Regions from separate parts of the Saccharothrix sp. DSM 118769 genome, predicted to be linked through region 2. Evidence: riboswitches for the same ligand, from Rfam matches in the RefSeq annotation. Region 2 holds a riboswitch; each other region holds the start of a gene.
The links. Region 2 has a riboswitch for S-adenosylmethionine ahead of ACRAKJ_RS34470 (aminotransferase class V-fold PLP-dependent enzyme). Riboswitches for the same ligand answer to the same signal wherever they lie in the genome.
Positions count from the first base shown of each region.

Region 1: it holds a riboswitch for S-adenosylmethionine, as region 2 does, so the genes downstream of both, ACRAKJ_RS03285 (ATP-binding cassette domain-containing protein) here and ACRAKJ_RS34470 (aminotransferase class V-fold PLP-dependent enzyme) in region 2, are expected to answer to the same signal.
Region 3: it holds a riboswitch for S-adenosylmethionine, as region 2 does, so the genes downstream of both, thrC (threonine synthase) here and ACRAKJ_RS34470 (aminotransferase class V-fold PLP-dependent enzyme) in region 2, are expected to answer to the same signal.

Region 1 is NZ_CP193627.1:669,196-672,403, forward strand. It holds gene ACRAKJ_RS03275 (transglycosylase family protein) at 1-36, shown strand, start outside; gene rsmA (16S rRNA (adenine(1518)-N(6)/adenine(1519)-N(6))-dimethyltransferase RsmA) at 47-925, shown strand; SAM riboswitch class I at 1,013-1,105, shown strand; gene ACRAKJ_RS03285 (ATP-binding cassette domain-containing protein) at 1,324-2,334, shown strand; gene ACRAKJ_RS03290 (ABC transporter permease subunit) at 2,331-3,014, shown strand; gene ACRAKJ_RS03295 (MetQ/NlpA family ABC transporter substrate-binding protein) at 3,053-3,208, shown strand, end outside.
Region 2 is NZ_CP193627.1:8,182,650-8,185,857, reverse strand. It holds gene ACRAKJ_RS34475 (potassium/proton antiporter) at 1-1,202, shown strand, start outside; SAM riboswitch class IV at 1,270-1,383, shown strand; gene ACRAKJ_RS34470 (aminotransferase class V-fold PLP-dependent enzyme) at 1,425-2,798, shown strand; gene lspA (signal peptidase II) at 2,822-3,208, shown strand, end outside.
Region 3 is NZ_CP193627.1:1,374,205-1,377,412, forward strand. It holds gene ACRAKJ_RS06540 (DNA internalization-related competence protein ComEC/Rec2) at 1-610, shown strand, start outside; gene thrC (threonine synthase) at 591-1,853, opposite strand; SAM riboswitch class I at 1,865-1,979, opposite strand; gene holA (DNA polymerase III subunit delta) at 2,078-3,061, shown strand; gene rpsT (30S ribosomal protein S20) at 3,197-3,208, opposite strand, start outside.

The DNA.
Region 1 (3,208 bases), 2.2 Mb from region 2:
TGGCCCCACTGTTCCTCGAAGCTGGGCCTGTCGTAAGAATGCACGGGTGACCAACGCTTCACCGTCGACCGACCCGGGGAGTTCGCTCCTCGGGCCGGCTGACGTTCGCCGGCTCGCCGCCGAGCTGGACGTCCGCCCCACCAAGAAGCTGGGGCAGAACTTCGTGCACGACCCGAACACGGTGCGCCGCATCGTGGCCGCGGCCGAGCTGACCGCCGACGACGTCGTGCTGGAGGTCGGGCCGGGCCTGGGGTCGCTGACGCTGGCGCTGCTGCCCGCGTGCCGGGCCGTGGTGGCCGTGGAGATCGACGGGAAGCTCGCCGAGCGGCTCCCGGCCACCGCCGCCGAGCGCGCCCCGCTGCTGGCCGACCGGCTCACCGTGGTGCACGAGGACGCGATGCGCGTCACCGCCGACCGGCTGCCGGTCGCGCCCACCGCCCTGGTGGCGAACCTGCCGTACAACATCGCCGTGCCCGTCGTGCTGCACCTGCTGGCCGAGCTGCCGTCGTTGCGCACCGGCCTGGTGATGGTGCAGTCCGAGGTGGCCGACCGGATGGCCGCGCCCCCCGGCAGCAAGGTCTACGGCGTGCCGAGCGTCAAGCTCGCCTGGTACGCCGACGCGCGCCGGGCCGGCCCGGTGTCGCGCGCGGTGTTCTGGCCGGTGCCCAACGTGGACTCCGCGCTGGTGGCGTTCACCCGCCGGGAGAGCCCGTCCTCTGTGGACCGCAAGGCGCTGTTCTCGTTGGTGGACGCGGCTTTCGCGCAGCGGCGCAAGATGCTGCGCGGCGCGCTGGCCGGCTGGGCCGGGTCGGCCGCGGCGGCGGAGCGGCTGCTCGTCGAGGCGGGCGTCGACCCCGCTGTCCGCGGCGAACAACTGGGGGTCGCCGACTTCGTCCGGATAGCCGAGGCCGCCTCCACTCGGTAGTCGTCGATCTTTCGGCCGAAAGTGTGATTTGCCGGACGATCCTGTTTCAGGCTTGCGTCGGGAGTGGGTCGTCGGGTGTACTCGGTGCTGCCATCCCGAGCGGCCGAGAGACCTGGCTCTACGACGCCGCAGCAACCACTCCTCCACAGGGGCAGGTGCTTCAGCCAGGACCGATGGAGGATCACGTGCCCAGGATGCTGCTCACGAGAAGGCGGGTCGTCGACCACGGCCGCCGCACGGCCTCCGGCTGTCGCAGCCTCTAGAAGAGCCCAGAGCCCGCTTACCGGGCCGCTTTTCGATCCTCGCCGTCCCCGTCGCGGGACACCTTCCTGAGCTGAGCCCGCCGGTCGACGCGCGCCACGAGCGCGCGCCGCCGCACGCCTTCGTGGAGCGAAAACGTGATCACTGTCGAGAACCTCACCAAGACCTTCCCCGGGAGTACCGGTCAGGTTCGCGCGCTGGACGGCGTGAACCTGGACGTCGCGGCCGGCACCGTCCTCGGCGTCGTCGGCCCGAGCGGCGCCGGCAAGTCCACCCTGGCCCGCTGCGTCGCCCTGCTGGAGCGCCCGGACAGCGGCGCGATCCGCGTCGACGGCACGGACCTCGTCTCCCTCGACGGCACCGCGCTGCGCGCCGCCCGCCGGCAGATCGGCGTCGTGCCGCAGGGCGACTCCCTGCTGCGCCAGCGCACCGCCGCCGGCAACGTCGCGCTGCCGCTGGAGGCCGCGGGCATCGCCGGCCCGCAGCGCCGCACCCGCGTCGCCGAGCTGCTCGACCTGGTGGGCCTCACCGACAAGGCCGGGTCGTACCCCGACCAGCTCTCCGGCGGCCAGCGCCAGCGCATCGCCGTGGCCCGCGCGCTCGCCGCGTCGCCGTCGGTGCTGCTGGCCGACGAGCCGACCTCGGCGCTCGACCCCGACACCACCGGCTCGGTGCTGACCGTGCTGGACCGGGCGCGCGCCGAGCTGGGCGTGACCGTCCTCGTCGTCACGCACGACATGGGCGTGGTCCGCCGGATCTGCGACGACGTCGCGGTGCTGGAGGGCGGCAAGGTCGTGGAGCACGGCAAGGTGCTCGACCTGGTGTCCGACGCGGCCAGCCGCACGGCCGCCTCGCTGCTGCCCGCCGTGGACCAGAACCCGGGCGCGGAGGCCGCGTTCGACCGGGTCGCGGACGTGGTGCTGGTCGGCTTCGCCGCCGTCGGCGCCCTGCTGCCCGAGGCGACCAGCCGGTTCGGCGTCGACCTGAACCTGCTGGGCGGCGGCCTGACCCGCCTGGGCGAGACCCCCGTCGCGCGGTTCCGCGTCGGGTTGAAGGGTGAGCGCGCCGACTCGGCGCTGGAGTGGATCTCCGAGGCCGGCGGCTCCGTGCGCCGGACCCTCGCGGGTCCGCAGGGAGTAGCTGCGTGAGGTCTGCAACACCCTGGTCGGAGGTCTTCGACCAACTGCTCGTCGCCACCGGTGAGACGCTCTACATGGTGGTGGTCTCCACCCTGATCGCGGTCCTGCTCGGCACCCCCGTCGGCATCTGGCTCCAGCTCACCGCACCCGGTGGGCTGAAGCCGCGCCCGGTGGTGCACAAGGTCCTCGGCTTCGTCGTCGACCTCGGCCGCTCCATGCCGTTCCTGGTCCTGCTGGTGGTGCTCACCTCGCTGACCAGGCTCCTGCTCAGCAGCACGATCGGGCCGACGGCGGCGATCGTGCCGCTGGCGGTGGGCGCCATCCCGTTCGTCGGCAGGCTGGTGCAGAACGTGCTGGCCGAGGTGCACGTGGCGGTGGTCGAGGCCGCCGTCACGACGGGCTCGTCCACGCTGCGGATCGTGCGCAGCGTGCTGCTCCGCGAGTCGCTGCCCGCCCTGGTCAACGCGGTCGGCGTGACCGCGATCGCCCTGCTCGGCTACTCGGCGATGGCCGGGGTCGTCGGCGGCGGCGGCCTCGGCGACCTCGCGGTGCGCATGGGCTACCAGCGGTTCAACGACCGGTACCTGTGGAGCACGGTCGTCGTGCTGGCGGTCATCGCCACCACGATCCAGGTCGTCACCAACGTCGTCGCGCGCCGCGTCGACCGCCGCCGCACCGCGTCGGTCTAGCCCCTCCCCACCTCACCACTTTTCCCAGAAGGAACGACATGCGTATTCGTGCTGCCCTCCTCGCCGTGCTGCTGACCGCGGTGGGCTGCGGGAGCGGCGACACCGGCGCCGCCTCGAACCCGGACGCGGCGCTCAAGGTCGGCGTGAGCCCCGTCCCGCACGCCCAGGTGCTGCGGTACGTCGCGGACAACCTC
Region 2 (3,208 bases):
CAGTGTCCGTCGGCGTCAGCATCGCGGTCACCGGCTTCGCGCTGCACTTCCTGCTGGACATGGACTGGCGCACGGCCCTGCTGTGGGGCGCGGTGCTGTCGTCCACCGACGCGGCGGCCGTGTTCAGCGTGCTGCGCGGGGTGGGCGTGGGCAAGCGGCTCATCGGCGCGCTGGAGCTGGAGTCCGGCATCAACGACGCGCCGGTCTACATCGCCGTCGTGCTGCTCGCCTCGCCCGACCCGGTGACGTGGACCGCGCCCGCCCTGATGGTGTACGAGCTGGTCGCGGGCGCCCTGATCGGCATCGCGCTCGGCTGGCTCGGCGGGGTGGGGCTGCGCCGCGCCGCCCTGCCCTCCACCGGCCTGTACCCGCTGGCCACGGTCGCCGTGTGCCTGCTCGCCTACACCGCCGGCGACCTCGCGCACGCCTCCGGCTTCCTCGCCGTCTACATCGCCGCGCTGGTCCTCGGCAACGCCCGCCTGCCGCACCGCGCGGACACCCTGTCGTTCGCCGAGGGCCTCGGCTGGATCGCCCAGATCGGCCTGTTCGTGCTGCTCGGCCTGTACGCCTCGCCCGGTCGGGTGCTCGACGCCCTGGTGCCCGCCCTGGTCGCGGGCGCGGTGCTGGTGCTGCTGGCCAGACCCCTGTCGGTGCTGTGCGCGGCGCTGCCGTTCCGGGTGCCGTGGCGCGAACAGGTGTTCATCTCGTGGTCCGGGCTGCGCGGCGCGGTGCCCATCGTGTTCGCGCTGATCCCGCTGATCCAGGGCGTCGACGGCGCCCAGCGGCTGGTCGACGCGGTGTTCGTGCTGGTCGTGGTGCTGACCCTGGTGCAGGGCACCACCCTGCCGTGGCTCGCGAAGTGGCTCGGCCTGGTCAAGTCCGGCGAGGCGCACGAGGTGCAGGTCGACTCCTCGGCGCTGGACGAGCTGGGCGCGGAGCTGCTCCAGGTGCGCATCCAGCGCGGCTCCAAGCTGCACGGCGTCTACCTGTCCGAGCTGCGGCTGCCGCCGGGCTCGTCGGTGAGCCTCGTGGTGCGGGCGGAGAACAGCTTCACGCCCCAGCCGACCACCCGGCTCCAGGAGCACGACCAGCTGCTGGTCGTGTGCACGGAGGTCGCGCGCACCGCCACGGAGCAGCGGATCAGGGCGGTCGACCGGGCCGGCCGGTTCGCGCGCTGGAAGGGCGACGCGGGGCTGCCGTAGCCGCGACCTCCCACGATGTGGGCGCGTCTCGACGGCGGCGCGGTGTTCCGGTTACCTTCGGGGTGAAGGTCATGAGTGCCAGCGACAAGCTCGGGCTAGCTGGCCGGCAACCCTCCTACCGCGGTGGGGTGCCCCCGATGAGGACCTGGCCGGCGCGCAGGGCGTCCGGCAAGCGCGGACTCCCTTCCCACGGGTGGAGTCCCGGACTCCCCGGAGGGTGTCATGACCGTCGCAGTCCCCAGGCCCACCACCGCCGTCACCACTGCCACCACGACCACTGCCAGCACGACCGCTGCCACTACCACCGCCGCCCTGCCCCGCGTCGTCGGCTCCGCGCTGCGCGTGCCGCTGGTCACCGGTGAGCGCGTCGAGTACGCCAACCTCGACCACGCGGCCAGCGCGCCGTGCCTGGAGCAGGTCCGCGACGCCGTCGACGAGCTGCTGCCCTGGTACGCGAGCGTGCACCGGGGCGCCGGCTTCGCCTCGCAGGTCTCCACCCGCGTCTACGAGCAGGCCCGCGCGTCGGTCCGCCGCTTCCTCGGCGCCCGGTCCACCGACGCCGTCGTGTTCACCCGCAACGCCACCGACGCGCTGAACCTGCTGGCCCGCAGCGTGCCGAAGCACACCGCCGTGCTGCTGTTCGACACCGAGCACCACGCCGCCCTGCTGCCGTGGCGCGGCCCGAACGTGCGCCGCCTGCGCACCCCGTCCTCGCCCGCCGCGGCCGTGCTGGAGCTGGACCGCGCGCTGCGCGAGGCCCCCGTCGGACCGCGCCTGGTCGTGGTGACCGGCGCGTCCAACGTGACCGGCGAGCTGTGGCCGGTCGCCGAGCTGGCCCGGGTCGCCCGCCGGCACGGGGCGCGCGTCGCCCTGGACGCCGCCCAGCTCGCCCCGCACCGCCCGGTCGACGTGCGCGCCCTCGACGTGGACTACACCGTGCTGTCCGGGCACAAGCTGTACGCGCCGTTCGGCTCCGGCGCGCTGGTCGGCCGCTCCGACTGGCTCCAGGCCGCCGAGCCGTACCTGGTCGGCGGGGGTGCCACGGCCCGCGTCACCGACCACGGCGACCGGCTGGGCGTGGCCTGGTCGGCGGTGCCCGAGCGGCACGAGGCCGGCACGCCCAACGTGGTCGGCGTGCACGCCCTCGCCGTGGCCTGCGACGTCCTCGGGCGGCACTGGGAGCGGGTCGCCGAGCACGAGCGCGTCCTGCTGGCCCGCCTGCGCGAGGGGTTGGCGACCGTGCCCGGCGTGCACGAGCTGGCCCTGTTCGGCGGCGGGCAGGACCGGGTCGGCGTGGTGAGCTTCACCGTCGGCGGCCAGGACGCCGGCTACCTGGCCGCGGCGCTGTCCGCCGAGCACGGCATCGGCGTGCGCGACGGCGCGTTCTGCGCCCACGTCGCCGTGCACCGGCTCACCGGGGGCGGGCGGGCCCTGCGCGCGTCCCTCGGCCTGGGCAGCTCGGAGGAGCACGTCGACCGGTTCGTGGCCGCGCTGCGCCGTCTCGTCACCGAGGGTTCGCGGTGGGCCTACGAGCAGCGCGACGGCCGCTGGGCGCCGTGCGACGACCAGCGCGCGCTCCCGCCGTTCCTGCGCTGAGCAGCGTGTTGGACAATGGCCGGGTGAGCACCGATCCCAGCGCCGAGCCGGCCGACGACGCCGACCAGCCCGAGCCGCCGCTGCCGAAGCGACGCGTCGCGCTGCTGGCGGTCATCGCGCCGATCGTGTTGGCGCTCGACGTCGTCGTCAAGGTGATCGCGGTCGAGGAGCTGGAGGGGCGGGAGCCGGTCGAGCTGTTCGGCGGCCTGCTGTACCTGCCGCTGATCCGCAACACCGGTGCCGCGTTCGGCATGGCCGAGGGCTGGACGGTGATCCTCGCGCTGATCGCGTTCGGCGTCGTCGGGTTCATCCTGTGGATCGCCCGCCGGCTGCGGTCGGTCGGCTGGGCCATCGGCCTCGGGCTCGTGCTCGGCGGCGCCACCGGCAACCTGGTCGACCGGGTCTTCCGG
Region 3 (3,208 bases), 2.9 Mb from region 2:
GGTGCTGCGCACCGACCGGGACGGCGACACCGCCGTCCTCACCGGCCCGGACGGGCCGCGGGTCGCCCGCCGGGGCGGCCCCGACCACGAAGCAGGAGGGGATCACCATGGGCGGGAACGACAGGAACGACGTGTGGGTCAGGCTGCGCACGGGGTGGCGGCGGTCCGGTGGCGACCGGGCCGTGGGGTGGGCGCTGTGGCAGCGCGGCTACACCGCCCACCCGTGGCCGCGCGACGAGCTGCGGCCCTCGTTCGCCTATTACGTGTGCGAGGAGCTGCCCGCCGGTGGGCGGGGGATCGTCGCGCGCGCCACCGTCACCGGCGTGGTGCGGACCGCCGAGGTCGACTCCGCGGACTCGGCGTACCGGCTGGTCGCCGACGCGTTGTTCGACGACGACCTCGCCATGGCCCCGGAGGAGTGGTACGCCGAGCGCTACAACCGGCAGAAGGCGGCGCGGCCGTGGCCGCAGCTGCTGACCGCGTGGCGCGTGGTCACCGAGCAGGTCGGGCCGCAGGAGCTGCCCGAGCTGACCGCGTTCCCGCGCACCGGGTGGTTGCGGTCGGGGAGGGTCGCGCTGTGAGCGCCCCGGTCAGGATTCGAGGGCCTTGAGCACGGCCTCCGCCGACGGCGGGACGTTGGCCTTCGGGCCGACCCGGTCGCCGAGCGCGTCGAGGGTCTTGAGGCCGTCGCCGGTGATGAGCAGCACGGTCTCGCCGTCGGGGTCGAGCCGGCCCGTTTCGATGAGCTTCTTCGCGGTCGCCACGGTCACACCGCCCGCGGTCTCGGCGAAGATGCCCTCGGTGCGGGCCAGCAGCCGGATGCCCTCGATGACCTCCTCGTCGGTGACGTCCTCGATGGCGCCGTTGGTGCGGCGCACCGCGTCGAGCACGTACGGGCCGTCGGCCGGTGCACCGATCGCCAGCGAGCGGGCGATGGTGTCCGGGCGGACGGGGGTGACCACGTCGCGGCCGGCCTTGAAGGCCGCGGCGACGGGGGAGCAGCCGGTGGCCTGCGCGCCGAACACCCGGTACGGGGTCTGCTCGACCAGGTCGAGTTCGCCCAGTTCGCGGAACGCCTTGTCGACCTTGGTGAGCTGGGAGCCGGAGGCGATGGGGACCACGATCTGGTCGGGCAGCCGCCAGCCGAGCTGCTCGGCGACCTCGTAGCCGAGCGTCTTGGAGCCCTCGGCGTAGTAGGGGCGGACGTTGACGTTGACGAACGCCCAGTCCTCGTGCTCGGCGGCCAGTTCCTGGGCGAGCCGGTTCACGTCGTCGTAGTTGCCGTCGACGGTGATCAGGTTGCCGCCGTAGACGGCGGTCATGAGGATCTTCGCCCGCTCCAGGGAGGAGGGCACCAGGACCACCGACTCCCAGCCCGCGCGGGCCGCGGCGGCGGCGACGGCGTTGGCGAGGTTGCCGGTGGACGGGCAGGCGAGGACCTTGAAGCCGAGTTCGCGGGCGGCGGCGAGGGCGACGCCGACGACGCGGTCCTTGAACGAGTGGGTCGGGTTGCCGGTGTCGTCCTTCACCCAGACCTTGCGGACGCCCAGGGCCTTGGCGAGGCGGTCGGCCTCGACGAGGCGGGTGCCGCCGGGGTCGGTGTTGGGGTGCGACTCGACGGTGGAGGGCACGGGGAGCAGGCCGCGGTAGCGCCAGATCGACCGGGGGCCGGCCTCGATGTCCTCGCGGCGGACCCGGCCGAAGTCGTAGGCCACTTCCAGCGGCCCGAAACACTCGAGACAGGCGTATTCCGGGGCGAGCGGCGTCTGGTGCCCGCACTCGCGGCAGGACAGGGCGCGAGCCGGACCGAGGTCGAAGGAGGTGGTGGCCGAGGGCACACTGACAGCAGTCATCGCGAGGTATCTCCTCATCTTTCCCGCGTCGCGGGTCGGAATTGGCACCGTGATCGCACAGCAGGTGCTGTGCGACGGGTTGCCGGGGCTTCTTCGGGCCGATCCCTCTGCCCCTCTGGATGAGCGGTATTCAGTTGTCGGCACTCAACGTACGACAGGATCCCGCTCCTCAGCCAGTTGCGTCCACCATCCGGACGCGGGACGGGCGTGGGAGGATCGCGCCCGTGAGTGCGCCCGCTGAGACGCCCGACGCCGTGCACCTGGTCGTCGGCGAGGAGGAGTTGCTGGTCGAGCGCGCTGTGCGCGGCGCGTTGGAGGTCGCGCGCAAAGCCGACCCGCAGGCCGACCTGACCAGGGTGCGGGTGACTGATCTCACCCCTCCTGAGCTGGCCGAACTGGTGAGCCCGTCGCTGTTCGCGGAGGGCCGGGTGGTCGCGCTGGAGGCCGCGCAGGAGGCCGGCAAGGAGATCGCCGACGCCGTGCTCGCCTACGCCAAGGCGCCCGCGGACGGGGTGACGCTCGTGGTGGTGCACAGCGGTGGCGGGCGCAGCAAGGTGGCCAAGGAGCTGCCGGCGGCGCTGCGGAAGGCCGGGGCGCGGGTGATCGAGTGCCCGAAGATGACCAAGGCGTCCGACCGCGAGGCTTTCGTGCGCAACGAGATCCGTTCCGCGGGCGGCGGCAAGGCCGATCCGGAGGCGGTGGCGGCGCTGATCGAGGCCGTCGGGTCGGACCTGCGCGAGCTGGCGGCGGCGGCGGCGCAGCTGGTGGCGGACACCGACGGCAAGGTCGACGCGGAGGCGGTCCGCCGCTACCACCGGGGGCGGGCCGAGGTGACCGGGTTCGCGGTGGCGGAGAAGGCCGTCATGGGTGACCGGGCGGGCGCGCTGGAGGCCCTGCGCTGGGCGATCCAGCTCGGCGTGCCGCACGTGCTGGTGGCCGACGCGCTGGCCGACGCGGTGCGCACGGTCGCGCGGGTGTCCGCGGTGGGGCGGGGCGACCCGTTCAAGCTGGCGGGCGAGCTCGGCATGCCGCCGTGGAAGGTGAAGAAGGCGCAGGGGCAGTCGCGTGGCTGGGAGGAGCGCGGGCTGGCCGAGGCGATGTCGGTCGTGGCGGACCTCAACGCGGACGTGAAGGGCTTCGCGGCCGATTCGGGCTACGCGCTGGAGCGGGCGGTGCTGAAGATCGTCGCGGTGCACGGGCGGCGCTGACCCACGCGAGGGGTGTCGACCTGCGCGAGGGGGGCTGACCTGTGCAGGCGGCGCCGGCCCGGGCGAGCGGTCGGCCCGGGAAAGCCGGAGCGCCGCCCACCCCGGGGGGTGGGCGGCGCTCCGGTGAAGTCCAGATCAGATCTGGTT